One region of the Paenibacillus sp. FSL H3-0321 genome, then DNA from elsewhere that is predicted to be linked to it. Evidence: riboswitches for the same ligand, from Rfam matches in the RefSeq annotation. Region 1 holds a riboswitch; each other region holds the start of a gene.
What was found. A riboswitch is a leader RNA that binds a small molecule or an ion and turns the genes downstream of it on or off. The one in region 1 is predicted to bind cyclic di-GMP.
Positions count from the first base shown of each region.

Region 1 (7,817 bases):
TATATTTCATGATTCTTATCCACATGTGGACAAGTTTTTCTTCTATTCACTTTATCCCCTATCCTATCCACATTCAATAGCCAGCAGTTAAATCTTAACGCAAAAGGCAACAAAAAAGCCACTGTTGAGAATCTCAACAATGGCTTTGTGTGCTTGGCGGCGTCCTACTCTCCCAGGACCCTTCGGTCCAAGTACCATCGGCGCTGGAGGGCTTAACGGTCGTGTTCGGGATGGGTACGCGTGGAACCCCTCCGCTATCGCCACCAAACGGGCATTTACAGCGTAAATGCTTCAGGAACCTTAATTCCTGAAAACTGAATCCGAAACGAATCTGCGTCTTAATTCTTGGATAAGCCCTCGACCGATTAGTATTGGTCAGCTCCATGCATTGCTGCACTTCCACCTCCAACCTATCTACCTCGTCGTCTTCAAGGGGTCTTACTAATTGGGAAATCTCATCTTGAGGGGGGCTTCACGCTTAGATGCTTTCAGCGCTTATCCCGTCCGTACGTAGCTACTCAGCCATGCTCCTGGCGGAACAACTGATGCACCAGCGGTACGTCCATCCCGGTCCTCTCGTACTAAGGACAGCTCCTCTCAAATTTCCTGCGCCCACGACAGATAGGGACCGAACTGTCTCACGACGTTCTGAACCCAGCTCGCGTACCGCTTTAATGGGCGAACAGCCCAACCCTTGGGACCTACTTCAGCCCCAGGATGCGATGAGCCGACATCGAGGTGCCAAACCTCCCCGTCGATGTGGACTCTTGGGGGAGATAAGCCTGTTATCCCCAGGGTAGCTTTTATCCGTTGAGCGATGGCCCTTCCATGCGGTACCACCGGATCACTAAGTCCGACTTTCGTCCCTGCTCGACTTGTTGGTCTCGCAGTCAAGCTCCCTTATGCCTTTGCACTCTTCGAATGATTTCCAACCATTCTGAGGGAACCTTTGAACGCCTCCGTTACTCTTTAGGAGGCGACCGCCCCAGTCAAACTGCCCGCCTGACACGGTCCCCGTACCCGATTAGGGCACTAGGTTAGAACCTAGATACGATCAGGGTGGTATCCCAACGGCGCCTCCGCAGAAGCTTGCGCTCCTGCCTCTACGGCTCCCACCTATCCTGTACAGATCGTACCCAAATTCAATATCAAGCTGCAGTAAAGCTCCATGGGGTCTTTCCGTCTTGTCGCGGGTAACCTGCATCTTCACAGGTATTAAAATTTCACCGGATCTCTCGTTGAGACAGCGCCCAAGTCGTTACGCCATTCGTGCGGGTCAGAATTTACCTGACAAGGAATTTCGCTACCTTAGGACCGTTATAGTTACGGCCGCCGTTTACTGGGGCTTCGGTTCACAGCTTCGGATTGCTCCTAACCGCTCCCCTTAACCTTCCAGCACCGGGCAGGCGTCAGCCCGTATACTTCGCCTTGCGGCTTCGCACAGACCTGTGTTTTTGCTAAACAGTCGCTTGGGCCTTTTCACTGCGGCCCCCTCGGGCTATTCACCCTACCGAGGCACCCCTTCTCCCGAAGTTACGGGGTCATTTTGCCGAGTTCCTTAACGAGAGTTCTTCCGCGCGCCTTAGAATTCTCTTCTCGCCTACCTGTGTCGGTTTGCGGTACGGGCACCTTCTCCTGACTAGAGGCTTTTCTTGGCAGTGTGAGATCATGACCTTCGCTACTATAATTTTCGCTCCCCATCACAGCCCAGCCTTAATGGTGTGCGGATTTGCCTACACACCAGCCTCACTGCTTAGACGGACATCCATCAGTCCGCGTCACTACCCTCCTGCGTCACCCCATCGCTCATAGCGGATTACGGTGGTACAGTAATTTCAAACTGTTGTCCTTCGACTACGCCTTTCGGCCTCGCCTTAGGTCCCGACTTACCCTGAGCGGACGAGCCTTCCTCAGGAAACCTTGGGCTTTCGGCGGATCAGATTCTCACTGATCTTTTCGTTACTCATACCGGCATTCTCACTTGTATGCTGTCCAGCGCTCCTTACGGTACACCTTCAACCTGCATACAACGCTCCCCTACCCCAGATACATAGTATCTAGCCATAGCTTCGGTGGTGTGTTTAGCCCCGTTACATTTTCGGCGCAGAGTCACTCGACCAGTGAGCTATTACGCACTCTTTCAATGGTGGCTGCTTCTAAGCCAACATCCTGGTTGTCTGTGCAACTCCACATCCTTTCCCACTTAACACACACTTGGGGACCTTAGCTGATGGTCTGGGCTGTTTCCCTTTTGACAATGGATCTTAGCACTCACTGTCTGACTCCCGGCAAGAAGTTAATGGCATTCGGAGTTTGACTGAGCTTGGTAACCCTTGCGGGCCCCGCACCCAATCAGTGCTCTACCTCCACCACTCCATTCACCGAGGCTAGCCCTAAAGCTATTTCGGGGAGAACCAGCTATCTCCGAGTTCGATTGGAATTTCTCCGCTACCCCCACCTCATCCCCGCATTTTTCAACATACGTGGGTTCGGGCCTCCAGTGCGTGTTACCGCACCTTCACCCTGGACAGGGGTAGATCACACGGTTTCGGGTCTACGTCCACATACTCAGTCGCCCTATTCAGACTCGCTTTCGCTGCGGCTCCGGCTTCTCACCTTAACCTTGCATGTTAAACGTAACTCGCCGGTTCATTCTACAAAAGGCACGCCATCACCCATAGATCGGGCTCTGACTTTTTGTAAGCACACGGTTTCAGGTTCTATTTCACTCCCCTTCCGGGGTGCTTTTCACCTTTCCCTCACGGTACTGTTTCACTATCGGTCGCCAGGTAGTATTTAGCCTTAGCAGATGGTCCTGCTGGATTCATACGGGGTTTCACGTGCCCCGCACTACTCGGGATCCGTCTCGGAGAGAACACAGTTTAGGCTACAGGGCTTTTACCTCTATCGCGGGCCTTTCCAGACCTCTTCACCTACCATATTCCTTTGTAACTCCATGTGAGACGTCCCACAACCCCAAGGGGCAAGCCCCTTGGTTTAGGCTGTTCCGCGTTCGCTCGCCGCTACTGACGGAATCACTATTGTTTTCTCTTCCTCAGGGTACTTAGATGTTTCAGTTCCCCTGGTCTGCCTCTATCTCCCCTATGTATTCAGAGAGAAGTAACTGCGAATTACCACAGCTGGGTTTCCCCATTCGGACACCCCCGGATCAAAGCTTGCTTACAGCTCCCCGAGGCAGTTTCGTTGTTCGCCACGTCCTTCGTCGGCTCCTGGCGCCTAGGCATCCTCCGTGTGCTCTTATTAGCTTAACCAATGCGTTTTTCCAGAAGGAAAATCGCTAGCATCGCTATAATTAAAACTTGTTCACACAAGTTTCAGCTAAAAGATGTTCTAAAACGCAAATTCGTTTCGGTATCCAGTTTTCAAGGATCAAGGTACTACTTGAGAGCTTAAACTCTCAAAACTGACCAACGAGTGAGTAACAGGCCTAAACCTGAGTTTTGGAAGCTAAGCTTCCGATTTGAATGTTTCCGTTGCAGGAAACGATTCTCCATAGAAAGGAGGTGATCCAGCCGCACCTTCCGATACGGCTACCTTGTTACGACTTCACCCCAATCATCTACCCCACCTTCGGCGGCTGGCTCCCTTGCGGGTTACCCCACCGACTTCGGGTGTTGTAAACTCTCGTGGTGTGACGGGCGGTGTGTACAAGACCCGGGAACGTATTCACCGCGGCATGCTGATCCGCGATTACTAGCAATTCCGACTTCATGCAGGCGAGTTGCAGCCTGCAATCCGAACTGAGACCGGCTTTGCTGGGATTGGCTCCACCTCGCGGCTTCGCTTCCCGTTGTACCGGCCATTGTAGTACGTGTGTAGCCCAGGTCATAAGGGGCATGATGATTTGACGTCATCCCCACCTTCCTCCGGTTTGTCACCGGCAGTCACTCTAGAGTGCCCAGCTCGACCTGCTGGCAACTAAAGTCAAGGGTTGCGCTCGTTGCGGGACTTAACCCAACATCTCACGACACGAGCTGACGACAACCATGCACCACCTGTCTCCTCTGTCCCGAAGGCCGCCACTATCTCTAGTGGATTCAGAGGGATGTCAAGACCTGGTAAGGTTCTTCGCGTTGCTTCGAATTAAACCACATACTCCACTGCTTGTGCGGGTCCCCGTCAATTCCTTTGAGTTTCAGTCTTGCGACCGTACTCCCCAGGCGGAGTGCTTACTGTGTTAACTTCGGCACCAAGGGTATCGAAACCCCTAACACCTAGCACTCATCGTTTACGGCGTGGACTACCAGGGTATCTAATCCTGTTTGCTCCCCACGCTTTCGCGCCTCAGCGTCAGTTACAGCCCAGAAAGTCGCCTTCGCCACTGGTGTTCCTCCACATATCTACGCATTTCACCGCTACACGTGGAATTCCACTTTCCTCTTCTGTACTCAAGCCACCCAGTTTCCAGTGCGACCTCAGGTTGAGCCCAAGGTTTAAACACCAGACTTAAATAGCCGCCTGCGCGCGCTTTACGCCCAATAATTCCGGACAACGCTTGCCCCCTACGTATTACCGCGGCTGCTGGCACGTAGTTAGCCGGGGCTTTCTTCTCAGGTACCGTCACTCCGGTAGCAGTTACTCTACCGGACGTTCTTCCCTGGCAACAGAGCTTTACGATCCGAAAACCTTCATCACTCACGCGGCGTTGCTCCGTCAGGCTTTCGCCCATTGCGGAAGATTCCCTACTGCTGCCTCCCGTAGGAGTCTGGGCCGTGTCTCAGTCCCAGTGTGGCCGTTCACCCTCTCAGGTCGGCTACGCATCGTCGCCTTGGTGAGCCGTTACCCCACCAACTAGCTAATGCGCCGCAGGCCCATCTCCTTGTAGCAGATTGCTCCGCCTTTCATCCTTCGTCCATGTGAACAAAGGAATTATCCGGTATTAGCTACCGTTTCCGGTAGTTATCCCAGTCAAAGAGGTAGGTTGCCTACGTGTTACTCACCCGTCCGCCGCTAAGTTAATCCGGAGCAAGCTCCTTCATAACTCCGCTCGACTTGCATGTATTAGGCACGCCGCCAGCGTTCGTCCTGAGCCAGGATCAAACTCTCCAAATTGGTATTTAGAAAGAGCGATTGCTCAATTTGAAACATCTGACGAGAATTTACATTCTCTAATTTTGGATCTCACTTGCGTGATTTCCATACTCACTCGTTGTTCAGTTTTCAAAGATCAAGCTCGTTGTCAGTGTCGATTATCTCGTCACCAGCAACTCTTATAATATATCACGTTTGATTTAGAAACGCAAGCTTTTTTTTGAAACAACTTTTCAGCCATTCCTTATTTACTTGGGTGCGCTCTAACAACGCTTACCTATAATACCCCACATCAATATAAAAAAGCAACCCCTTAAACAAAAAAAGATAACCGGCTTAAATATTAAGCCGGTTATCTTAGAGTAATCATCATTCTACAGGATTAGTAGATCTTAGCTGCTGTATATTTGCTCGACGCTTTGGTGAAGCCTGTTTCTTTGTTCTTACCCAATCCGGCGTCTACTGTCGTATCGATCGTTACCCATTTGCCGTTAAGCAATACTTCATTCCAGGCATGATATACAGATACATAACTCGTATTGCCCATTACCAGCTTTGTCGGAATCCCTTCACTGCGGAGCATGGTGGCGAACAAAGATGCATAATCGTAGCAAATCCCTTTCTTACTAGCAAGTGTGTTGTCGTTGTTCGGGATATAATCCTGCGTAACATTAGCTGCTAAGGTGTAGTCGTACTTTACATTCGCCACGATGTAATTATAGATAGCTTGTACCTTTGCTTCATCAGTGGTCAGCCCTTGCGTGAGCTGCTTAGCTTTCAGTACTGCTTTATCGGAAGAATTCCATTTCACATTCTGTACGGAACTCAAATATACGGCATTGGTGTTGCTCATGCTCAGATCTACGGTTTCGGAAGAAAGTACTTTGTATTTGTTGCCGCTGGTGTTCTCTAAGACTGACACTTTATAAGCGCCATTCCCCTGCTGCAGTGGAAACGTTTCTGTAGATTTGGAGGCATATAAGTTATAAGAGTAGCTCTTATTGTCTTTGGTAATCATGAGCTTGATACGTTTGTCCTTGGGAACATCATAGGAAACTTGGACAACCCCTTGGCTCAATTGCGATGTATTTAACCAGCCTGACTCTACGCTGGAAGCGTTAGCTGTGCTTACTTGAACTGAAGTAACCAGGACGAACAAGGTCAAGAACATATAATAGAACTTCTTCATGGATAAAACCCCTTTCGGTAGCTGGCTGCCATCCATACCCGGGAAGGCCCTTTAGCTTTGCGTCCCTACCTTTCGATAGGTTTGCCGTTATCGTTTAAGCTTTATCTGTTCCTACTACTATTGGAATATACTAGATTCATCTTAAGAACAAACAAAAAAAGCCTCTTCATTCGGTAGCTGGCTGCCATCCTTACCGGGAAGGCCCTTTAGCTTTGCGTCCCTACCTTTCGATAGGTTTGCCGTTATCGTGTTTAGCTTTTATAGTTATATAGTATCATATTAATGCCTAGTTACAAGACCTAAATCACTAGATTTCTACTTAATTCATTTAAATTTTTATAATTTTCGCATTTTATGATCTGTTCTCTTACTTCAAACCGCTTTAGCGTGGATAATCAGTCGATGGGTCGGATTTACCAAAGGATCACATGTAATGAGGGTAAGGATCTTATCTTGTTTATTCCCGTTCAGTACAGACACATCGGTAGGCTCAACAATCGAGATATCGTAAACCTCGTATTTATACTCCTGATCGCTTGTCTTGACGGAAATGGTATCTCCGACCTTTACTTCGTTCAGTCTGTTGAATAATCTCCCTGCAGTCCTAGACCTGTGTGCAGCTATGGCAGCATTGCCTATTTCACCGATTGGAGCGGTTTCCTTCATATGGGCTGCGGCATGCTTCATGTTGGCTTTGGTCGCCCCTTCCAATATGGGCAATTTCAAATCGATTTTGTCGATTGTGATAATTCCGGTCACTTTGCCGCCGACCTCTATTTCCTGCTCTGCCGGTTCGGCAGCCTGCACTGGTTCATCCCCAGCTGATTCTTCTGCCAGCAGTGCAGTGACCTCGGCGTACTGTTTTTTCAGATCGAGCTCTGACGAAGGGGCCAGCTCACTATAAGCCTGTTCAGCCTCCTTCAGCAGCTTCTCTTGCTGCCGGTCGTTATACCATTCGCTCGCTTTTGGATACAGCATGACTAGAACTCCTGCAATTATGATCAAATAGGAAAACTTACGCATCAAATCCCCCCCCGATCTTTAAGATAAAGAAACTCCACGGCCCATCATCTGACTTAAAATACCCATTTACGGCTACCAAAGAAATTGATGATGACGGTGACGAACGTAACCAGCACTTTGGAAATCAGCACCTGAACTCCAAATTTGTCCGTTAGCAGATGCATCAGCAGCACTGATATCCCCAGTACAACCAGGTTCAGTATGATGAATCGGACTAATTGCATACGGTTAAAACTGTCCTTGCTAGCCTGACTCTTATCCTTAAAGGTCACCTTCTTGTTCCAAAAGAAACTGTTCGCTGTCCCTGCGCTATAAGAAATTATCTGTGCCGGGGTGTTCATCATACCCAGAGAATGCAGCAAGGTAAATACGGCGAAATCAATCAGCGTATTCAGTAAGCCTACAGCATTAAATTTTAAAAACTGGATAAATCCCGCATTCAGCTTCCTATCTGCCATAATCATTGTCCTCTTGCCGCTCCTCATGCTCCCCACCCCGGTAACCCTTGGTCTCACGCACGATATACAGCGGTCTATCCTTGGATTCATCATAT
Region 1 covers NZ_JBBODH010000001.1:4,950,786-4,958,602, reverse strand. The annotation lists rRNA gene rrf (5S ribosomal RNA) at 152-268, opposite strand; rRNA gene MHI45_RS22170 (23S ribosomal RNA) at 346-3,272, opposite strand; rRNA gene MHI45_RS22165 (16S ribosomal RNA) at 3,518-5,073, opposite strand; gene MHI45_RS22160 (transglutaminase-like domain-containing protein) at 5,435-6,241, opposite strand; cyclic di-GMP riboswitch class I at 6,255-6,337, opposite strand; cyclic di-GMP riboswitch class I at 6,411-6,492, opposite strand; gene MHI45_RS22155 (class D sortase) at 6,614-7,219, opposite strand; gene MHI45_RS22150 (GtrA family protein) at 7,318-7,722, opposite strand; gene MHI45_RS22145 (glycosyltransferase family 2 protein) at 7,712-7,817, opposite strand, start outside.

Region 2 (7,817 bases), 1.2 Mb from region 1:
TTTCACGTCCCAACAAAAAAGCGCCCAAATACGGAAACTCCGCATTTGGGCGCTTTCTACTGGCTATGACTAACTGGCATGTTATGGTTATGCCACCAGCTTATTTCTTGTTCATCTTGAACTTCAGGAACAGCTCGTTGTAATGGGCGAGCATCCGCTTGCCGAGGTTGTCGTAAACCTCCAGCCGGTCGGTAATTTCAGCCGGCGGATAGAAGCGGGTATCTCCGGAAATATCCTCCGGCAGCAGCGCAAGCCCCGGAACGTTAGGTGTAGAATAACCGACATACTCTGCATTCTTCGCCGCCACATCGGGACGGAGCATGAAGTCGATGAACTTATGCGCCCCTTCCACATTGGCTGCTGTGCGCGGAATGACCATGTTGTCGAACCATTTGTTCGAACCTTCCTCCGGCACCACATAATCGAGCTTGTCGTTCTCATCCATAATTTCCGAGGCGTCGCCGGACCATACGATCCCGACGGCTGCTTCTTCGTTCGCCAGCAGCATTTTGACCTCGTCACCGACAATAGCCTTCACATTGGGAGACAGCTTGTTCAGCTTGGCCAGCGCTTCCTGCAGGTGATCCTCATTCCGGTCGTTGACGGAATAATGCAGGCTGTTCAGCGCCATCCCCATGACCTCGCGGGCCCCGTCAACCAGGAAGATACTATTGTTCAGTCTGCTGTCCCACAGGGAATCCCAGCTGCTGAAATCAATCCCCTCCGTCATTTCCGGATTGTAGATAATGCCTACTGTTCCCCAGAAATACGGCACCGAATACAGATTTCCCGGATCGAAGGAAAGATCCATGAACTGCGGGTCAATATTGGCCAGATTCGGAATCTTGCTGTGATCCAACGGAAGCAGCAGCTTCTCTTCCCGCATCTTGGCGATAGCATAGTCTGAAGGCACAACAACATCAAAGGTTGTCCCGCCTTGCTCGACCTTGGTCAGCATCGCCTCATTGGAATCAAAGGTCTGGTAAATGACCGTAATCCCGGTCTCTTCCTCGAACTGCTTCAGCAGTTCAGGTTCGATATAATCGCCCCAGTTATAGATGGTCAGCGTATTGCCGCCCGTATAGCCCTCAGCCGAATTCAGCCTGGAAGCCAGGAACATTAGCCCAAATGCGACGATGAGAATCGCCAGAAAAGCATTCACCAGCTGTTTCATCTAGGCACCCCCACTTCAGCGGCCGGCTCTGCAATATGAACCGCCGGGCGTTGCTTCCGGCGGTTCAGGAAATAATAACCGACGACAAGCAAGATGGTGAAGAGGAAGATCAGCGTGGACAACGCGTTAATCGACAGGGATACACCTTGCCGCGCGCGGGAATAGATTTCCACCGAAAGCGTCGAATACCCGTTGCCTGTCACGAAGAATGTCACCGCGAAATCATCCAGTGAATAGGTAAGGGCCATAAAGAAGCCGCTGAAGATCCCGGGTTTAATAATCGGCAGAATCACCTTGGTCAGCACATCGCGGCGGCTGGCCCCGAGATCACGCGCAGCATCGGTCAGCGTCGGGCTCATGTCCTGCAAATGCGGCAGGATCATCAGCACGGCAATCGGCACGCTGAATGCGACATGCGAGAGCAGGACCGACACGAAGCCGAGCTTGATCCCGGCAATCGTGAACAGGATCAGGAAAGACGCACCGATAATGACATCGGGGCTGACAATCAGCACATTGTTCAGTGAGAGCAGTGTATTCTTAGCCCTCCGGCTGCGGATGCGCTGAATGGCCAGCGCCCCGATGATCGCAATCAGCGTAGCAATCGCCGAAGACAGCAAGGCGATCACCAACGTGTTAATCATAATAATCATCAGCCGCGTATCCTGCACAACCTCACGGTAATAATCCAGCGTAAAGCCTTCGAAGCCATGCATCGTCCCGCCGCTGTTGAAGGAATAGTACATCAGGTAGAAGATAGGTGCGTACAGCACGGCAAAGACCAGCACCAGGTACAGATTTGAAATCCCATTCTTATTACTTCTCATGCCGCACCCCTTTCCGCGAGCTGCCCGACAGAATCATGAACAGCGCCATGATAACAATCAGGAAGACGGCAACTGTAGAGCCCATTCCCCAGTCCTGAGTGACCAGAAAATGCTGCTCAATGGCGGTGCCCAGCGTAATGACCCGGTTGCCGGCGATAAGGCGGGTAATCATAAACAGCGACAGCGCCGGAATAAATACCGCCATGCAGCCGGAGCGCACGCCGGAGATGGTCAGCGGGAAAATGACCCGCCGGAACGTCGTCCACCCGGAGGCACCCAGATCGCGGGCCGCATCTACAAGGGACAGGTTCAGCTCGTCCAGAGCGCTGAAGATCGGCAGGATCATGAACGGGATAAAGATATATACCGAGACAAAGACAAAGCTGAAACCCGTAAAGAGGATTTGCTGCTCTCCAATGCCCAGCACGTCAAAGACATTGTTGACCGGCCCGAAGGTCCCAAAGATACCGATAAAGGCATACGTCTTCAGCAGCAGATTAATCCATGTCGGCAGGATAATCAGCAGCAGCCACAGCTGCTTATGCTTCGTCCGGGTCAGCAGATACGCCGCCGGATAAGCCACCAGCAGCGAGAACAGCGTAATCAGGATCGCGTACCAGAAGGAGTTGAGCATCATTTTCATATATACCGGTGTAAAGAAGTTCACGTAGTTGTCCAGTGTAAGATGCCCGTCCAGATCAAACAGGGAGTAGTAGACAACCAGCAGCACCGGCGCTATGACGAACAGGGCGATCCATAAGTAATAAGGGATGAGGAAATACGAGCGGCCCTTACTCTTCATGGTTCTCCACCTCGGCGTAAGCTTCCAGACGTCTGTCGAATTCTTCCTCCGTTTCCCCGAAACGCATAACATGAATCGCTTCCGGATCGAAATACAGCCCGATCTCGCTGCCGACCTCCGCCTTGCGCGTGGAATGAACCAGCCATTCGTGGCCGGACCCGTCGTAGCAGCTGATCTCGTAATGTACGCCGCGGAACAGCTGGGAATCCACGCGGACGCGCAGTTTGCCTTGTTCAACGGCAGCAATCTCCAGATCCTCCGGACGGATCACGATCTCCACCGCTTCATTCGGCTTCAGCCCCGCATCCACACATTCAAAGCGGTGGCCGTTAAATTCAACGATATAATCCTCAATCATCACACCGGGCACAATGTTCGACTCGCCGATGAAATCAGCCACGAAGCGGTTGATCGGCTCATCATAAATATCGTTAGGCGTTCCGCTCTGCTCAATGCGTCCGCCGTTCATGACAAAAATCCAGTCGGACATGGCCAGCGCTTCCTCCTGGTCATGGGTAACGAAGATAAAGGTGATGCCCAGCCGCTGCTGCATTTCCCGCAGAATGTACTGCATTTCCGTGCGCAGCTTAAGATCAAGTGCCGAAAGAGGCTCGTCGAGCAGCAGCACCTGCGGTTCATTGACGATGGCCCGGGCAATCGCTACACGCTGCCTCTGTCCGCCGGACATTTCATTAATGGCCCGCTGATCGTAGCCTACAAGGTTGACGAAGCGCAGCGCTTCCTGCACCTTTTGCGTGATGACCTCTTTCTTAAGCTTCTTGATCCGCAGTCCAAAGGCCACATTCTCAAATACGTTCAGGTGCGGAAACAAGGCATAGTCCTGAAATACCGTATTGACCTGCCGTTCGTTGGCGGGAATGTGGTTGATGATTTTGCCGTTCAAATAAATGGAACCACCCGTTGGTTCAGCGAACCCGGCGATCAGACGGAGGATTGTCGTCTTTCCGCAGCCCGAGGGTCCCAGCAGTGTATAGAATTTGCCGCGTTCGATCTCGAAGCTGACTCCTTTTAACACGGCTTCTTCATCGTCGTATTGTTTGGTAACCTGGTCAAAAGAAATAATAGTGCCTTCCAGGGTAGTTATGGCTAACGACCTCCCTTACCTTATGTAGTACAACCTATTTTACCCGCTTCTCGCAGGGAACAATCTAAAGTGGCATGCTCAGCGCTGATAAGCGACAATTCCTCCCTTCCTTCGACACACTTCAATATATATAGCATATAGGATTAATGCAATATATGCGATAGCTTACAATGTTAAATGCAGCGCAGAAACTTAACAAGTTCGTAAAAACTGTACCCCGTTATTGTTGTTTTTGAGTGCTATAATGAAAATTGCTGAAAACCTAAAAATGTTCTCTTATTGATGTGAAAGAAGATGACTAACATGAACGAGGGGTTACAGGACCGCCTTGAAAAATTCGGATTATCTCTATATATGATACGCGTTACGATTGCTGCTTCACTCTCCTGGCTTGCGGTTCACAGCCTGCACGGCGACAGTTATTTATACTTTGCACCGCTTGCCGCAATTCTTATCACCCAAGGAAGCGTCAAGGCTTCGCTGGAAAAAGGGATTTACCGTCTGATGGGCGTTGTGCTCGGTGGAATTGTCAGCCTGCTCGTGGGCCATTTCTTCGACGTGGGGGCACTGTCTATTCTGCTGATGCTGCTGATCGGCATCGGTGTGGCCACCGCCTGCCGGATTAACATTCAAGCCGTTTCCCAGGTCGGTGTGACCTCCGTGCTGGCATTGACCTTTTATCAGGACCCTTATATCGTGTGGAGAGTCGCGGAGACCTTAATCGGCGTGCTGATTGCCTTAATAATAAATATGATTATCGTTCCCCCGGGGGGGTTCGTCAAGGTTAAACGCCTGGCACTGGAAGGAACCCTGCTGCTGGCCGATGCCTTGACCGGACTCGCCGCAGAGAGCAGCAGTTCTAAGCAGGCTCCGGAGAGGCTGGTGCGTTCCGGACAACTGCTGGCGAAGAGCGACAAGCAGCAGAAAGAGCTGCACTATACGTTATCCCATTATCAATGCCGCAGCGGGTTGCGGTCATTGACACAGGCAACCTCTCATCTGCAAAAGGTTCACCGCTACGTCAAGGAGATCGCCGAGGAGATTTCCCTCCTGCCTGCACATTATGCCGCAGCTGACTGGATGACAGAGGTCGTAACGGCAACCGCAGACTGCATCGCCCTGTATGGAACCAAGACTTTGTCCGATGCCGAATGCACCCGTTCGCTCCCCGAAGCGCTGCGCCGCGCCCGGGATCTGCAGTTCGCCTGGTTCTCCGAGCTGCAGGGTCAATGCTCATTGACAGCAGTCCGTGATCTCGGAGCCGTCTTCTCCCATCTTAACCGGGTGCTGGAGGAAATTGAACGGGCCGATTATGCAGCCACGATTATTATACCGGCACCAGTCTCCGTCCGGGCCGGAAGCGCACGCGCCGTGCACCTTGTCAAAAGAGGGCTCTCCCACAAGCTTTAAGCTTGGGAGCGTCCTTTTTTCGCAGAAACGACCCTGTCCTTTGAGAAAAAGGCAGGGTCGTTTTTGCTTGTAATATCGCTTGAACTCAAAGCCGTCCCTTTTAAAGGGATACCAGAGAGATTTATTATTAATAAGTTGAAAAATTAATACTAAAGTACTAGAATTAAGCTTGTTTGTAGATTTATTTTGGCAACCACTCCAGTATTGAACATTCCCTGTCGATTTGAGTCGATTAAATGACCTCATGCTGAATGTATATCATTGATCTATTTTTTTAAAGGCAAACTTCCCGAAAGGGCAGGACGCAAAGCGATGGGCCTAAGAATGTGAGACTATCCATTCATGGTCGCCAGGCTGCCAATTGAGATGTGACTTGGGTACTGGTAGATTAAAACAATCTATCATAGTCCATGATGCTCTTTTCTGTACAGATACCATTGATTATACGAAGAAGCGAGGTTAGAGTAATGCCACAGCATATCATCGAGAAATTCAGGCATGTATTTCATACCACAACGCCAATCGGGAACCCCGATCTTCCGGCTCTGCCCGCTGTGCAGGCTAAGCCGCTCCGTGGGGGAGATGAGGAAAAGAACGGACGTATTATCGTACAGAACAACCAAATATTCATTACTCCTCCTCTGCCAGGCGGCAAACCCGCTGTCATTTCTTCCGTTCACCCTGTGGTGTTGAATATTAACCGGAAGACGGTGACAGATCCTACGGAAGTAACCCCCACAGACCGTATCACCTGGGAAATTTGCGAGAAGCCGCAGTATCAGATCACCGTATCCGAAGATAAACTGAAGGTCTACTTCACGCTCTACCGTGCAGAAAAGTACGCCTGGAAGCTCGCTAGCTCCCCGGCTGCAGCAGATGTCACAGTCCGGGCGGAACCGAATTGCGGCCTGCTGCTGTCCACCCTTACGGTGGACCAGATTATCGCCGGCTTCAAGAAAAGCTCCATTATGCGCGATCTCAACATTCCGGCTCTTTATGCAGAGCTGAACAACCCTACCTATCTCCCGGTCTGCATCGCAGAGGGTAAAGCCCCTATTCCCGGCAAGAATGCCCGGCTGGAGCTGTTATTTGCTGAGGACAGGGAATATGAATTCATTCGGACTGCCGATCCTGCAGATTTCCTGAACCATCCAAGGGTTCCCTTTGTCCAGAAGGGAGAGGTCATTGCCCGTAAGCTGCCTGCGGAAGAGGGAGTGCCCGGCATCGACGTGTATGGCGGAATTATTCCCTCCCCGCCACCGCAAGACATTCAGCTGGTCACTAAAGAATGTACAACCCTGCTGGCGGACGGCGGGATCGTCTCCCTCCGCCAGGGAAGGCCCCGCTTAACGGGATGCGGTCTGAACCGCAAGGTTTTTGATTTCCCCCAGACATATCTTGTTCCCGGGGACACGAACCCCGACGCCGCCAAAATGATGTTCCCGGGTGATGTGGTCGCCACCAATGATATCGGAAACCAGACCATCCTTGAGGCGTTGGGAAATGTATACATATACGGCGACGTTACACATGCGACAATCACTGCTACAGGAAGCATTTTTGTCCAGGGCAAGGTTGTCAGCAGCCAATTGTACTCCGGTCATTATGGAGCGAGACATAACCGCCTCTGCATGTACTCCGCTCTCTTGATGAAGGAAATGACCAGTCTGAGAAAAGCGTCGCAGCAGTTGGCGAATACCGTCCAATCACGCCAGCAAACCGTAAAATACGGTCTGGTGGTTATGCTGCTGCTGGAAAGCAAATATGACCATCTCCCCGGCCTGATCACTGATCTTCAGAATGTTATTGCCGGGATGAATCCCGATTATCCTATCGACACCGGGCAATTAAGACATATGCTGGAGGTATTCCTGCACCCGGGGCAGTTCACCGATTTCTTCACGGATGCTGTTCTAAGCACCTTTCTGAGGCTGTTGCAGGATTTGCATGACGCCATATCCGGGATGCAGGAGGAGAATACACGGATCGACATTGCCTCGTCACAGCATAGCATTATTAAATCCGGCGGAGATCTCCATGTTCATAAGGAGGGGATTCTGCACAGCCAGCTGTTCTCTTCCGGCGATGTCCGTTTCGTAATGAACGAAGCGGAGTGCACGGACTCCTCAGTCGAGGCGGCAGGCTCCATCAGCGCACAGACTGTAGGGAAGCAGTCCTCCGAGAAATCGGTGCTTACCGCCGGCAATAATATTACAGTCCGCAAAATCTGCAACAGCGAAGTGACGATTGGAGAATACACCGCCAAGATCGACGGGACAGATGAAGAACTTGTCTTCACTGCCCAAAGCCTGCGGTTAAGAAATCAGGCGCATTAGCCTTCCTCTACCCCAAAATATCTGATCTAGCTGCTAATACCCAGCCTAATCAAGGTTCATACTGAGGTCTGTCCAGCTCGAACGTCCGGCCAATTGCTGCATAAGACGCGCCGGCCAGACGGCTGACCGGCTTCAGCTTGCCGACATCAATTCGGCCGTTATG
Region 2 covers NZ_JBBODH010000001.1:3,787,928-3,795,744, forward strand. The annotation lists gene MHI45_RS16710 (ABC transporter substrate-binding protein) at 101-1,174, opposite strand; gene MHI45_RS16715 (ABC transporter permease) at 1,171-2,001, opposite strand; gene MHI45_RS16720 (ABC transporter permease) at 1,991-2,803, opposite strand; gene MHI45_RS16725 (ABC transporter ATP-binding protein) at 2,793-3,899, opposite strand; gene MHI45_RS16730 (FUSC family protein) at 4,212-5,318, shown strand; cyclic di-GMP riboswitch class I at 5,588-5,680, shown strand; gene MHI45_RS16735 (flagellar assembly protein A) at 5,786-7,654, shown strand; gene MHI45_RS16740 (flavin reductase family protein) at 7,704-7,817, opposite strand, start outside.
Region 2: it holds a riboswitch for cyclic di-GMP, as region 1 does, so the genes downstream of both, MHI45_RS16735 (flagellar assembly protein A) here and MHI45_RS22160 (transglutaminase-like domain-containing protein) in region 1, are expected to answer to the same signal.

Region 3 (7,817 bases), 180 kb from region 1:
GGCCGCCTTTATCGTCTGAAAACCACCTCGGTGCAAGAAAAGCGAGAGCGGCAATGAGCACGATGGAAACCAGCAGCACATCTGCGCGTTTCATAAAATTCTCCCTTATTTTTTAATTAAAATCCAGACTTAATAATTATAACGGTCTACCCTCAATCCTTCAATGAATGTAGTCGTTAATTGTCGGTTTTAAAGACCAGTTCACAAAATAGGCACGCAACGAGAAGCGGATACCTCCATAAATTGGATGGTATCCGCTTCCGCAAGAAATATTAGGATAAACAGCAAGCAACACCCTGCTTGCCCGTTTCACCCCGCCCTTCCGGGAACATCCTCTTCTTCTGAACTTGCCGCCTTCCCGAAGTATGCCAGGAATAATCCGGCGAATTCAGGATCCCACTGGCTCCCTCTGCCCTGTTCCAGAATAGCCAGCGCCCGTTCATGATCCATCCCTTTCCGGTAGGGGCGGTCCGATGTCATGGCGTCGTAGGCATCGGCTACGGCGATGATTCTGCCATGCAGCGGAATGGACATTCCGACAAGGCCATCCGGATAACCTTTGCCGTCGTAACGCTCATGATGTGAGCGGACTCCACTTATGTAAGGCGCCATCTTCTCCACAGGCTCAATCTGCCGCAAAATATTTTCCCCAAGCACCGGATGGCTCTTAATCTGATCAAATTCCTCATCCGTAAGATTCCCCTCTTTAAACAGGACATTGTCGGGCACACCGATTTTGCCGATGTCATGTAGCAGAGCAGATTTCCGCAGGTCATCGAGCCTTTGACCCGTCAGCCCCGCCAATTGTCCAATAATAACCGAGTACTCCGCCACCCGCAGTGAATGTCCCGCGGTATAGGAATCACGGGCATCCAGAGCCACGGCAAGCGTGGTGAAGTAGCTGTCCAGAAGCTGTCTGTTCTGCTGTTCCCGGGCCTGAAGCCCCCGCACCATCATATTAAACCCGGCCACCAGCTTGGAAAATTCATCGGAATATTCATCCTGCACCTGCAAAAGGCGCCCGTCCTTGACGTTATTCATTGCCTTGTATAGTTCATTGATCGGGTGTTGAACGCTGTTAGTCAGGAGCCAGGCGGCAATGGATGAGAATAATGTGCCGACCATCAGCACCATCCCTGCCCAAGCCCAATAGCTCTGCAAGCCGGCCAGCGAACTGCTGTCGAGGCTGTCCAAACGGATATGTGTTGCCATGATAAAAAGAAACAGCGGAAACGTCCCGATCAGCATGCAGCTAATCAGAAATTTCGGGCGGATGGCTACAAAAACATGTCCTTCCAGCGAAAAATCCACATTATATATATCCAAAGCCCGGTTTCTGAATTCTTTGATTAGCGGAACAATGGCCGAGCAGGTCAGGAAAAATTCGATCAGCGCATGCATGCACGCTACCAGAACCGCCCCGACCATGGCCAGCAGCAGATAGAAATAAGGGAGGTTGATTAATCCGGTGCGAATCATCCAAAAGGTCATTAAGGCCGCCGGCAAGGATAACCCGAGAAGATGCGGGCCTAGAATCCGCTGTACTGCATTTCTGGGCATCCGGTGGGTATAGAGGTAAGCTTCTTCCAGCATGGCCAGCGTAGGCCGCTGTTCTTTCATTGCAGTCCGTATCGGTTTGAGCTGATTCATGAACACACTGACTTCCGTGATTGCCATTATTGAAAAAGAGAGCAGCAATACGATTAGCAGGCGGGAATACTCCACCGCACTTATCTCCAGCGAAGAGAGCAGCAACAGGCTTCCCACCGCAAGTACGGCAATCACGGAGCCAAAAAAATAATTTCTGATCTGCTTCTTCAAAAACACCCCGTATATATTCATCTGTTCCCCCATTTCCAGCCTTACCCTGCTGCTTATGTTCTACTTGCATTACTATATATTCCGTGATATAATTAAGTAATATTTGTTTTCGTGTATATACATCCCCATCAAGAAGATGTCAGGCCGATTGGTTACTTTCTATTTATTATCGGCATTTTGGACACAAGATCTTACGTTTTCTTGCATGACTCTTCCTTTTTATGAGACTAAATTCGAACATAGCATTCCGATTCACACTGGCGCGGCCACGGAGCCGCAAGGACAAAAGAGAGGTAGGGCTTTTGTCGTTTTGGAAGGATTATTCTCGCCATACGGCTGCTGGAAATAACAGGGAATTACGACACCCGTTTCGCTCACAAACGGCGGGGGATTAAATATACGAGAAGATATGGACGTGCCGTTCCCCGTTGCAAGGAACGCCGCCATATGTGGAACATATAAGCGCCCGATATCCGCAGCTTGCGGAGATCGGGCGCGTCTACTTTCCGGAGGTTTATCCGGAACTAATGTACATAACGGGCAACAAACTGGCTTACTTTGCCGATGTATCCGGCCTTATCCGTGTCATAAGCAAGTCCATGCCCCGCGCCATGCACTACAAACTTGTCCTTGGGGCTGCGGCATGCCTGGTACACTTTCTCCATCATGGCATAGGGTACGAACTTATCGGCATCACCATGGATGAACAGGATCGGCACCCGTGCCTTACGCACCTGCTTCAGCGCTGATGCCTCACCGAAGAAATAGCCTGCTTTCAGCCGGGTAATCAGACTGGCAATCTGCACGAAGGGAAAGCTTGGCAGATGATACATCCGCCAGAGCTGATAAGAGAGCTGTGCTTTGACCGAACTATATCCGCAGTCGGCAACAACCGCCTTCACCTGCGGCGGAAGCTCTTCACCTGCGGTCATCATCACCGTTGCTCCGCCCATAGACACCCCATGCAGCACAATCTGCGCCTGCGGCCCATTCTCTTCAATGATGTATTCGATCCACTTTACATAATCCCGGCGTTCGGGCCAGCCAAACCCTATGTAATTGCCCGTGCTTTCACCATGTCCCCTGGCATCGGGAATCAGCACATTATAGCCCAGCTTTTCATAATAAATCTTGGCGTAAGCCCCCATATCCTTTGCTTTGCCGGAATAGCCGTGGGCAACGATTGCTGTACGTCCGGCTGCCCGCTCTGACGGCAGATAATAACCCCGCAGCTTCAGTCCATCCTCTGAGCTCATGTCGACATTCCGGAAGCTCTGCCGGGCGATCCACTCCGCCCCTTCTCCCCAGGATGCTCCGGCCACCGGCGGATCTACCTTCAGCGCGGATGAATTCGCCAAAAACTCCTTAGGCGCCCGATGTATCGCCACTCCATAGAAAAAGAAACCCGCATAGGTCAATCCTCCGGCAATGACAATAATAATCGCCAGTATAATTACACTCCACATGAATATTCTCACCTTTCCTTCTCGTAGCTGCGGGATACTCCAGTCACAATCATGCGGGCTCCGCAATGATTTCTGCATAGTATAACATGGTAGCCTCGCCTGCGAGAAATGTACATATAACAGATGGATTGAAATCTAAACGATTGTTGTATAATAACCCTCAAAACTTAGGAAACACCCTATAAAAAGGCCGCTTCCGGGATTTCCTCTCCCCTAAGCGGCCTTGGTTATATTTAGAACATGGCGTATAGACTACTATTGGCCCGAATGTGATTCAATGAAAGCCTCAGCGTTTTCGTCTGCTGGTTCTTGCCGTTCTGCTCAGCAGCAGACCTACTCCGGCAATAGCGAGACCAGTAATATAATAAGGTGCCGGGCTGGCTTCACCCGTCTGCGGCAGACTCTCGGCCGGATCCACTGGCCCTAGCGGAATTTCTTCATCAAGAACAATCTCTTCATCCGGTACCGGAGCAGGTACTGGATCAGTCGCTGGAGTAGTCTCCGGCGTTGGCTGCACAGGCGAAGGTGTGGTCACAGGGCCCAAAGGCAGCGGATCCTCATCAATCGTAATCTCCTGATCGTCATTCGTACCAATCACCGTTGGTGTCGGCGCTGGTGTCGGGTCTACCGTTGGCGTTACACTCGTCGGTGCTGGCGTTGGGTCTACCGTTGGCTCCGGTGTCGGTGTCGGTGTCGGTGTCGGCTCCGGTGTTGGCGTTGGTGTCGGTGTTGGTGTTGGCGTTGGTGTCGGCTCCGGCGTTGGTGTCGGTGTTGGTGTTGGCGTTGGTGTCGGCTCCGGCGTTGGTGTCGGTGTCGGTGTTGGCGTCGGCTCCGGCGTTGGTGTCGGTGTCGGTGTCGGCTCCGGCGTTGGTGTTGGCGTCGGTGTCGGCTCCGGCGTCGGTGTCGGTGTTGGTGTTGGCGTCGGTGTCGGCGTTGGCGTCGGCGTCGCCGTCGGCTCCGGCGTTGGTGTCGGCTCCGGCGTTGGTGTCGGTGTTGGTGTTGGTATCGGTGTAGCCGTTGGTGTTGGCGTTGGCGTCGGTGTCGGTGTTGGCGTCGCCGTCGGCTCCGGCGTTGGTGTCGGCTCCGGCGTTGGTGTCGGTGTTGGTGTCGGTGTTGGCGTTGGTGTTGGCGTTGGTGTCGGTGTCGGCTCCGGCGTTGGTGTCGGTGTTGGCGTTGGTGTCGGCTCCGGCGTTGGTGTCGGTGTTGGCGTTGGTGTTGGCGTTGGTGTTGGCGTTGGTGTCGGTGTCGGTGTCGGCTCCGGCGTTGGTGTCGGCGTTGGCGTCGGCTCCGGCGTTGGTGTCGGTGTCGGCTCCGGCGTCGGTGTTGGCGTCGCCGTTGGTGTTGGTGTTGGTGTTGGTGTTGGCGTCGCCGTTGGTGTTGGCGTCGCCGTTGGTGTTGGTGTCGCCGTTGGCGTCGGTGTTGGCGTCGGCTCCGGCGTTGGCGTCGGCTCCGGCGTTGGCGTCGGCTCCGGCGTTGGCGTCGGCTCCGGCGTTGGCGTCGCCGTTGGTGTTGGTGTTGGTGTCGGTGTCGCCGTTGGTGTTGGTGTTGGTGTCGGTGTTGGCGTCGGCGTTGGCGTCGGTGTCGGTGTTGGCCCGACTGGCGGCACCGTTCCCTCAAAGGTATGATGATGCATCTGAATATAACCGCTGAATCCTTTTGCAATAAGGGTACCATGCAGCTCAGCACGGCTGAATGCCACAAAGGCATGAGGAGCCAACATGGTGCCTTCAATGGTTGTGTTGCCATTTGCTACAGAAGAAGCTTCGTAGAAGTTGAACAACACATTGTGAGGTTTGCCGTTCCACATTTGAAAATCCGGAATGACGACCTTATTCCCGCTTACATTGATAATTACCGTGGCATTTCCTGCAATGTTGAACTGGAGACCGTTGGTAACTGCCAAATCCGCAGCAGTCAAATGAATGACATTAAAGGAATCCGGAGCGTTAATCGTTATTTTCCCACCATCTCTGACAAAGGGCTGTGTTTGTTTCAGAGCAGCGAGTTCACTCGAACGCTGAATCAAAAATTGCTCCTCAGCTTGAAAATCGATCGGATGACCCTGCCGCGTGCCTCCCTTAAGATCGGCTCCTGAACTTTTCATGCTGCCTCCATATACAGAGGTGCCATAAACTGTTCCATTTGAAAAGTCGATGTCTTTGCCGGCGATAAGCACATCTCCGCCTACAGCATCCTTGGATACGCCATATCCTTGAAGAGTAATGTTCCCTGCAGCAGCAAGCCGTCCGTGGATCTGGTCATTGCTTTGCGCGAAATCTCCAAAGATAAAGGCGTTGAAATTCCCGGCGACTCCCAGCACCGGTGTTGGGGTGTACGGCATGCTTGCCGCCGCCTCTGCATTGATCCCCGGATGAAGCATATTGCCGATGGTTAAAATCCCCGTCAGAATCAAAGCTAATGATTTTTTCTTCAACAATGATATATACCTCCTATGTAACTATTCTATGAATGCACAGATTGGCCCATAACAACAAAAAGACCGCCAAGAAGGGTTAGCTTCATGGCGGCCGGACGATCATGGCACCTTTAGAGTGCTGTAGATTCCTGACTTTGCGTCCCGCTCTTTCGAACGGTTTGCGATTATACATGAGAAGTTGGTAACAGTTGTTTTCTATGTAGTCTATGACTTTTGTTACTTTCGGACTAGAATCAGTCTATCTCTTCACCCCTCCGTTTGTCAATCTATTCCTTATTCTTTTGATAGATTCTCTGCAAAAGTCCTCAACCCCGCTTCACCTAAGGGTTTCGTTGTATTCACCGATCACATAAAACAAATTTTCAATATTAAAAATTAGTATATTCGAACCACTTTTCAACTTATGTCGAAACGGCAAAAAAACTGTCGCCAGCTCTTGGCAGCAGTTTTTGGTCATTGTCAATTTACACAAGTCAGCGGGCAACAGCCGGACTTAGAATTTGTATATTTTATAACAGCTGAACCCAGCCGATCATGGACATCCATAGTGGAACACTTAAAAACAACCCGAACAGCAACCCGCGGCGGAGACTTCCCTCATAATTCATCACAATTCTCCTTTTTAATGAGCTTTATTTTTCAATATTTATTATTTCAATTTTAATATAAAATAATTCTTATAATTATTTTGTGAATTATGTCACATTGTTTCAGCTGTTTAGAAATTCCATTGATTAATTTTTGAATAATCGGTTAAAATACGAATATACGTTCTTGTTAGAGGTGATTGAATTTATGCATAGAGCGGAGAGTAACGATAATACACTGGTCAAATCCTATATATTGCTTCCGCTGATTTTATCAGCCTTTGAACGGGATTCAGCCATTATGTCGACACAACTGCGGACCCCCGCCCCATACATGGATGTTCTCCGTACTGCTGCGAATGCGGCTACTGCCGATCTGAGGGATGTGCGCGCCGAAATGAGGAAACGCGGAGTTAAGGTCTATGAACAGCAGCGGCTCCAGGTCGGCATCGAGGCCAAATTTATATGCCGGGGATATCATGAACGGATGCTGCTGCTGGATGACGTCATCGCTGCACAAGCCGCTATCCATATGCGCAAATACCTGGGACTCGATATCTCCGGCTACCACAGCTATGAGGAACAGTACAAAATCAAATCCGGCCCTCAAGCAAGCCTATAGCCTTTGGTGCGTTGAAGAATAAAAACAGGCCTCGCCATGGGAGTCGGCAAGACCTGTAAAGTACCCGCTATAAATTACATTAAAACCTTCCAATAGCCCAATGTGCCGAAAATAACTACCAGCGCCACGGGATATAGAATTCTCCGGCTTACCTTATCCTTAAACGTAAGAAATAAACATAACATGCAAAGCCACGCAATAAGAAGACTGCCCATTTCCTATGCATACGCTCCTTCCTGAGCCCATTCATACCTGTATTCCACCGAACCGCCGGTACCGTCATAACATTTTCCGTCTATCCAATCAGACTTGCCGGTCTGAAATTCCATAAGCGCTTCACCGCTCCCATTGCGGAACAGGATGCTCCCAGAAGCCCAGCCGGCCCTTGGCCGGAATGTTGTCCTCCAGCGGAGTGACCCCCGTCAGTTCCCAGGCAAACCGGCCCTCCCTATAATCTCCAAAGATATATTCGCTGCCGTAGGGCCAGCCTTCTTCAGCCATACCAGCTGTAACTTCATAACAGTTTATCAGCGATCCTGTCGCTATAATCGCTCCGGCAGGCAAATTGTCCGCTGTAAAACCATGACGGGCGAGCACCGATTGGAAAGGCTCCCGTAAGCATACTGCCTTATCAATCTTCAAACCGGCATGAATGGCGATTTCACCCCGGTAAGCCGTTCTCCAGGAACGGGTCTCGAATGATTTTTCACCAAGAGCAATGAGCGTCGCCCAAGGCTGCCGTATAGTCAGGCATCGCATAACATCCTGCCCCCTCTCTGCAACAAAGGAAAGGCGCAGCCCACCGGGAATCCGGAAAACCGCGCCGCATATAGTTTTTTTAAGATGCTGGTGAAGGAAATTGCCCCCGGCTTAAGCATTATGAG
Region 3 covers NZ_JBBODH010000001.1:4,772,532-4,780,348, reverse strand. The annotation lists gene MHI45_RS21375 (NusG domain II-containing protein) at 1-94, opposite strand, end outside; gene MHI45_RS21370 (HD domain-containing phosphohydrolase) at 310-1,842, opposite strand; gene MHI45_RS21365 (alpha/beta hydrolase) at 2,346-3,287, opposite strand; gene MHI45_RS21360 (choice-of-anchor A family protein) at 3,574-5,724, opposite strand; cyclic di-GMP riboswitch class I at 5,808-5,897, opposite strand; gene MHI45_RS21355 (hypothetical protein) at 6,520-6,933, shown strand; gene MHI45_RS21350 (ASCH domain-containing protein) at 7,270-7,692, opposite strand.
Region 3: it holds a riboswitch for cyclic di-GMP, as region 1 does, so the genes downstream of both, MHI45_RS21360 (choice-of-anchor A family protein) here and MHI45_RS22160 (transglutaminase-like domain-containing protein) in region 1, are expected to answer to the same signal.

Region 4 (7,817 bases), 450 kb from region 1:
CGCCCGGAGCTAAAGTCTCGGTAAACTCCAGTACAGGTGTAGCGCTTTTGCCGGATACATAGCTGCGTGCCGCCTCGTATGAATCACCGCTGCCGAACCGTTCACCTTCATACACAGTTTTCTTCGGCATGTTTATTTTCACATGAACCGTTTGCGGTGTATCCTCAAAGTTGACGAAATTGACCAGCACCTTGTTGGAGGTGGCTTTGCTTCCGGGTTGAGGCTCAAGTGTTGAGGTATCTACAGCTCGTACATATAACAGCTTGTCGGCTAGTTCATCCTTATTGGTGATTTCATAACTTAATGGAGCTCCGTGGGTAGCATAAGCTAGGCTGAGCCTTCTCATAATGCTGACCCGGGAATCCTCGCCTTCTTTGGTATAGTAGATCTCTGTTTTGGCCGGATCATGCTCTTCCAGATTGAATCCGTACTTGAACAGACTGAAATTCTTGAAGAAGGCGGCATGCTGGATGAACATATCCGCGTAGCCGATATGACCGCGCATAATCCGGTCGAAGACCGCCGATGTCCGTTCAGCCGCCCCGTATTGGTAGGCATCTACATGTGTGTCTGAAGTGCCGAACTCCGTCGTCAGCATTTTTTTGCCGAGGCCGTCCGCAGTTCCGCCAAAGGTTTTCAGATTCTCGGTAAAGCTTCCTCCATGGCTGAAAATATAGGATTCACCATAAGAATGTCCATTCGTTAAATCCGTCACTTCCTCCAGCTCGTTGCGTTGCTCCGAATCACGTTCCCAACCGTCCGGATCGCCGCACTGTTTAAGTGTGCCTTTCTGGTTGCCGCAGGAATCCGTACTATAACTCGGCCAATAGGCCCAACCCGGTGCCACGGTTTGCAGATGGGGAGCTATAGTTTTGCCTTTCTCGTTCAGCCAGTTGGCAATCGCCAGGTTTACTGCCTTCGAACGATTGAACAGGCCGGGTTCATTGTCCACCTCATAATATTGGAAGTAGGGGCTGTACTTCTGGAAATAATCAGTCAGTTTCTTCTCGGCATCATCCGGCAGTGAGCCATCCGCCTTAAGCTTAATATCACCGGTATACAAATACAGCGCAACGGCCTGCATGTTGTAATCCTTGAGCACCTTGTAGTACTCCTCCATATTCGAACAGGAGCGGCCGACATCGCTGGCACAGCTGGTGCGCATAATATTGCCGCTGTAAGCTACTCCAAGCCACTTCATAATATAAGGCAGATGCGTAACTGCACCTTCGTCAAAATAAAATTGCTTGTTGTTCACCATGGTGCCCGTCAGTGTGTAGCTGCCATGAATCGGCTCCTTGATTGGGGCATTCAGCGACTCCAGGCTAAGGTCATCCCAGGTCCACCAGTTGTACTTATCCTCCAAATCGGAGGAATAGATCCCGCGGGCCGCCTGCAGCTTTAGTTCGTTAGTTCCAGCCACCAGCTGCTCTTTCGGGATATATAGCTCATACGTTTTGCGGAACGTATATTTGCTGTCTGTACCGGCAACACCTGCAATCTGGATAATCCCCGACAGCTGCCGGTTGGAGAATACGCTCATTTGCGGAATGGATTTATAGGCATCTATGATGCTTACGCGAAATAAGACCCCGTTGACCGGGATCTTATCCAGCTTATACATAATCCTCAGCTCAGGATTAGTGTCGCCTCTAAGACCGGAGGGCACACTTTGGAGCTCCGCAGTCTTGGCCGAAACGGAGGCAACCTTAAATGCCTCCTTAGCGGCCGAAGAGCCGGCAGCCGCAAATTCACCGGCTGTTCCGTCGTGCTTGCCCAGTTGCCACAGCACAGTTCCGTCCGGCAATGCGGGTCCTGCATCTTTGGCTGCGGACAATTTGGACATGTCAACCTCCACCTCGGCCCTCTTCGTCCCGTCATCTCCGAAGATAGAAACAGACAATAGAAACAAGAGGGTTAAAGCTGCGAATTTTAACAGTAGATGTAGAGGTTTATTCTTGTTCTTCTTAGTTCTAGTCCTCATTCCTTGTCCTCGCTTTCTTCCGGGGTGCCTGCCTCACAATGACTTATTGCTTTCATTTCATTATTTGGAAGTCAACGCGCCTTTGGGAATAACCGCCTGCTTCTGGCTTGGGCTCTTCCACATAAGGCGAATACTGGCATCTCCACTGTTCTCGTAATATTCAACCTTGATGTCGTACGAGCTTCCCGCTTCCAGGACTATGCTTCCCTCACGGCTGACACCGCTTTGCTTCTTCCAGCTGTCGATGATCAGTTTGCCGTCGATCCATACACGTACCCCGTCATCCGAGGAGGCTATGAAATTATATTTCTCATTGTAAACCGGCTTGATTTTGCCGCTCCAGCGCACCGAGAAAGCATCCTTGCCAATTCCTGAAGACGGTGAATCTCCATGCCAGTTGAAGTCGATCTTATTGTCGTTGCGGACCAGGACGGCTTTGCCCGACAGATCCATATTATTGAAATATTCTCCCGTCAATCCGGTTCGGGATACCGGGGCCGGGTTATTGTTTTTACCGACCAGCATTAATTTATAATCATCCCGCGACACGGTATAATCATCGCTCATAAAGTTCTTAATCTGCTCGAGGTTATTTTTCTCGGTCAGCATTTTTCCCCATGTCATGGTATATACCCATTTACTCTGCGTTCGGGACAATATGAGCGGGTCTGGCAGTTCTCCGCTTTCACCGATCCCGATCGGCTTGCCGTCGGCCAGCTTCAGCAGCTTCTCATAATAAGACTGTCTATAGTCATTGTTATAAATATCCGCCGCCAGAACGTCAACCTTCCCGGCACCCGGATAATATGGCTCATAGCCATCCGACCACTCATTAGGCGCATTCGGATTCCATACCCACAGGAGATTATCCAGCTTGTGCACATTCGCCAGACGGTTATACATAATATCCCAAAGTTCGGTGAAGTTGTCCTTCTGCCCCCACCAGAACCAGTTCCCGTTCATTTCATGATAAGGGCGCCATAACACAGGCACTCCCGCATCGCGCAGGTCTCCCAAATATTCGGCTACCTCATCAAGCTCAGCGATCAGGTTCTTATACTGCGGGGTGCCCGGCGTAACATAAGCATCAAAATCCTCTTGGCTCAGGCTCATATGCACATTAGCCCAATCCGGGGAGGTACCCGGCAAATTCTGATGGAAGGTCATCGCCACAATTCCGCCGCCCTGGTGCCATTTGATCGCACTCTTCACGACATTCTGGCGCTGCTTCACGATGGTGCCCTCCGGCTGGTTGTTAATCGCTCCCAGCTCATAACCATGCAATACGGCATATTGTCCGCTTGCATGCTTCAGCTTATTGTTGAATTCATCCGGGGTCTCCAAATAGTCATGCTGCCCGGATATCATTCCCTTGCCTCCAAGATCAACCAGATAGCTGAGCAGATCGGCAGCCTCCTCCGAAGCTGAGGGATTGATGGGAGTGATGGCAGCAGCAGGTGTAACTATCGTCCGGGGAACCGGAAGACTCCTCGCTTCTGACCAGGGCAGCAGGGAAAATATTAATATAAGAGGTAAAATCGTATTAAACAGGCGGTACTTGCGGTAAGTGTTCAAATCGTAATCTCCTTTCTCCAGCGAAATGCCGCCACGGCACACAGGATGAGTTCCCTATGCAGGTTCATACATCCCGAGGCCAAATGGGGGCTATAGCTTAGTAGCCCTGCTGATAAGCAGGGCCACTAAGAGTGGACTTTAGGAATTATAATTGTAACGTCTTAACCAGCACCCGCCGGTGAATACAGAAGCTAACCAGTCGCTCTGCTTAGGAAGCGGAAGGAAGAAACAGGGCGCTCGCAGGAACAGTACCCTTCACTTGGCTTGGGCTTTCCCACATTAGACGCGCTCTGGCATCCCCTTGATTCTCGTAATACTCCACTTTAATATCATATAGCTGCCCGGCATTCAGGCTGATGCTTCCCATGCGTTCGGTTCCACTCTGTTTCATCCAGCTGTCAATCACAAGACTGTCATTGACCCAAACGCGGATGCCGTCATCTGAAGTAGTATAGATTGTGTACGTTTCACTGTAGAGCGGCTTAATCTTGCCGCTCCAGCGTACGGAGAAGAAATCGATGCCGATTGCAGCATCCGGGGTGCCTAGACGCCAATTGAAATCAAGAATGGCGTCGTTACGTACAAGTGCCGGAGTGCCTGACAGCAGCATATTATTGAAATATTCTGCCTTTAGCCCATTCTCAGCAGGTGCTGCTGTCGGTGTTGGTGCCGGCGTCGGTACCGGTGTTGGTGTTGGTGCAGGTGTTGGTGCTGGCGCCGGTGTTGGCGCAGATGTCGGTGTTGCTGTTGGCACCGGTGCTGGTGTTGCTGTCAGCGCAGGCGTTGCTGTTGCCGTTGCGGCTGGTGCTGCTGTCGTCGCTAAAGCCGGTTTTGCAACCAGGCTGGGTGTACTGTCCAATTCTGTCTGGCTGGCAGCAGCTGCCCCGGCATTCACAAACAATGCGCTGGCCGGAACCGTCCCTTTGGCTTGGCTTTGACTTTGCCACATTAAGCGGATATTCGCATCACCGGCATTCTCGTAATACTCGACCTTGATGTCGTACAACTGACCGCCTGTTAAAGCGATGCTCCCGGTACGCTCGGCTCCGCTCTGTTTCATCCAGCTGTCAATGACAGCTTTACCGTTAATATAAACGCGGATACCGTCATCCGAAGTGGTAAAAATCTGATAAATCTCACTATACGTTGGCTTGATTTGACCGGTCCAGCGGACAGAGAAGGAATCTACACCGATTGAAGGATCCGGCGAACCCTGGCGCCAGTTAAAGTTAAGCAATGCATCATTGCGCACCAAGGCCGGCGTACCGGAAAGCGTCATGTTTTTGAAGTATTCTCCCTTAAGTCCGCTCAACACAGGCGCTTCCACTGAATCATTAGAGTCAGGCGTTGGCGTTGCCGTCGGCTTCGACGTTGCCGTTGCCGTCGGTGTTGGCGTTGCCGTTGGTGTTGGTGTCGCTGTCGGTGTTGCCGTTGGTGTCGGCGTCGGCGTTGGCGTTGCCGTTGGTGTCGGTGTTGGCGTTGCCGTTGGTGTCGGCGTCGGCGTTGCTGTTGGTGTCGGCGTTGCTGTTGGTGTCGGCGTCGGTGTTGCCGTTGGCGCAGCGGCTGGTGCACTCCAACTCTTATATTTATTCCGGGTCAGTGTATAGCTATCATTCATGAAACTCTTAATCGTAGTTGTGCTATTTTTCTCATAGAGCATTTTTCCCCAGTTCATCATGAAAACGAAATTTTTCTGGGAGAGCTTCAGTTTGGCCGTGCTGGGCATCTCACCGTTCTCACCAATACCTATCGGTTTACCGGCAGCCAGACTAAGCAAACTGTCATAGTACTTATTCATATAGTCGTTATCATATATATCTGCTGCAAGAACATCCACTTTGCTTGCGCCCGGATAGGTCAGCGCATAAGGATCAGACCAGGCATTCGGTGCATTGGGGTTCCATACCCACAACAGATTGTTTAATTGATGAACGTTCACGAAACGGTCATACATAATATTCCACAGTTCAGCAAAATTACTTTTCTTCCCCCACCAGAACCAGTTGCCGTTCATTTCATGATAAGGTCTCCAAAGTACAGGAACGCCCGCATCCCGCAAGCTTTTGAGCGACACCGCCACTTTATCCAGATCCGTGATCAGGCTGGCGTATTCTGTCGTGCCCGGCGTTACATACCTGTTAAATTCCGCTTGGGTGAGCGGCTTCTGCACATTGGACCAGAGGTACGCCGTCCCCGGCAGATTCTGATGAAAGGTCATTGCGACAATGCCGCCGTTCTTGTACCAGTTGATCGCGCTGTTCACCACATTCTTGCGCTGCGATGCAGCCGTACTCTCCGACTGGCCGCTAATTACGCCAAGCTCATATCCGTGAAGAGCAGCATATTCTCCGCTTGTTCCCTTCAACTTGTTGCTGAATTCATCCGGGCTCTCCAAATAATCGTGCTGTCCAGAGATGATCCCTTTTCCGGTAATGGAATAGAGGTTACTAAGCAGCTTGACAGCTTCGGCTGAAGCGTCCGGATTAACCGGCACTGCTGTGCTTGATGAGGCTTCTGCGGTTGAAGGCGACAGCCCAAATCCTAAAGGCACAGCGGTTAACAATACGGCAAGAGACAGCAAGGTGGACAGCAGACGAGACTTACGGTAAGTTTTCAAAATCATCTTCCTTTCGGTAGCCAGGCTGCCACTCTTGCGAAGGCCCTATGGCTTTGCGTCCCTATCTTTCGATTAGGTTTGCCTTTGTCGTTTTGGAAGGATTAATCCCTCTTACCGTAAGTATCGTCCCTATGAAGTTTTTATTTAGAGCATTAATAAAAATAAATTAATAAATGGTTCTAAATGCCTGTTTTGGATTTGCAACAATTGGTTAAATAGATTATTTAGGCCTAAGAGATAAACTGTTGCAAAGCTATATCTTCCCAATCCAAGGTGATGCGGATGTTATCCTCTTCTACCAGTTCCGAACCGGTCTGTACCTCGATAAACTCTACATCCGTCAGCGCAAGAATCGCATGTTTGGTGCCTTCCGGTATACGCACCACATCTCCCGCCTTCACATTATGCATCTTCTCATTAATCACAATGCTTGCTTCACCGCTGACAAATGTCCAGATTTCACTGCGTTTATGGTGCAGCTGGTAACTGATATTTTTACCCTCTTCGATAAAAATCCGTTTGGTCAGCACTTCATTTCCCTCATCGTATTTCACATAATCTATGACCTTATAATGGCCCCAGCGGCGTTCTTCGTACATGGGTCTTTGTTCAAAAGACTTCAGCACTTCCTTGATTCTCGGACTCTCCGCTTTATGGGTAACCAAAATCCCGTCCGGGCTGGCAGCGATAATCAGATCCTTCGCGCCGATCACCGTAATCGGAATATCCAGCTCATTAATCAGGCATGTGCCTTCGGAATCCGCCGTCACGAACCCTTTGCCTACATGATTGCTGTTCATTTCTTCAGTTAGCGTGTTCCAGGTGCCCAGATCCTTCCAGAATCCGGCATAAGGCTGAACTACGATTTTCTCCTCTTTTTCCACCACTTCATAGTCAAAGCTTATGGAAGCAAGCAGTTTGTACTGCTTCTGCAGTTCCTCGTAGTTCAGCGGCAATCCCTTGCGCTGCAGAATATCAAGCAGATAGCCCAAGCGGAACGCAAACACGCCGCAGTTCCAGAGGGCATTCCGGCTGATCAGTTCCTCGGCCTGCTTACGGTCAGGTTTCTCCTGGAAGTGGCTTACCTGCAGATAACCGCTTGCTCCCGCCTCTGCGCTGGTAGGAATGATATATCCGTATTTTTCTGAAGCATGCTCGGGTACTACACCCATCAGCGCCAGGTTCGCTCCGCTCTCCTGCATCGTTTGCTCAAGCTGCACTACTGTATCGAAGAAGGCGGCTTCCACATAAGGATCGACCGGCAGGATGGCCACGGTCTCGCTTGGCGAAACGCCTTCCATGGAATACAGGTAGGCTGCTGTCAGGGCAATCGCCGGAAACGTATCGCGGCGTTCCGGCTCAACGATGATAGGCACCTCGCTGCCAAGCTGGCTTTGAATCATTTCCACCTGACTGCGGCCGGTAGCCAGATAAGCCGAACCCGACATATTAGCTTCCTCCAGCTGCCGCCATACCCGTTGCACCATGGATTCCGGCTCACCCGTCGGGCTCTCAAGTACCTTCAGAAATTGCTTCGAACGTGAATCGTTGGACAAAGGCCAGAGACGTTTTCCTGAACCGCCTGATAGAAGTACCAGTTTCATATGGAACCCTCCTCATTATGTGTTGACGCGAAAATAT
Region 4 covers NZ_JBBODH010000001.1:5,404,879-5,412,695, reverse strand. The annotation lists gene MHI45_RS24205 (discoidin domain-containing protein) at 1-1,846, opposite strand, end outside; gene MHI45_RS24200 (glycosyl hydrolase) at 2,045-3,559, opposite strand; gene MHI45_RS24195 (PA14 domain-containing protein) at 3,768-6,176, opposite strand; cyclic di-GMP riboswitch class I at 6,189-6,269, opposite strand; gene MHI45_RS24190 (sugar phosphate nucleotidyltransferase) at 6,407-7,780, opposite strand.
Region 4: it holds a riboswitch for cyclic di-GMP, as region 1 does, so the genes downstream of both, MHI45_RS24195 (PA14 domain-containing protein) here and MHI45_RS22160 (transglutaminase-like domain-containing protein) in region 1, are expected to answer to the same signal.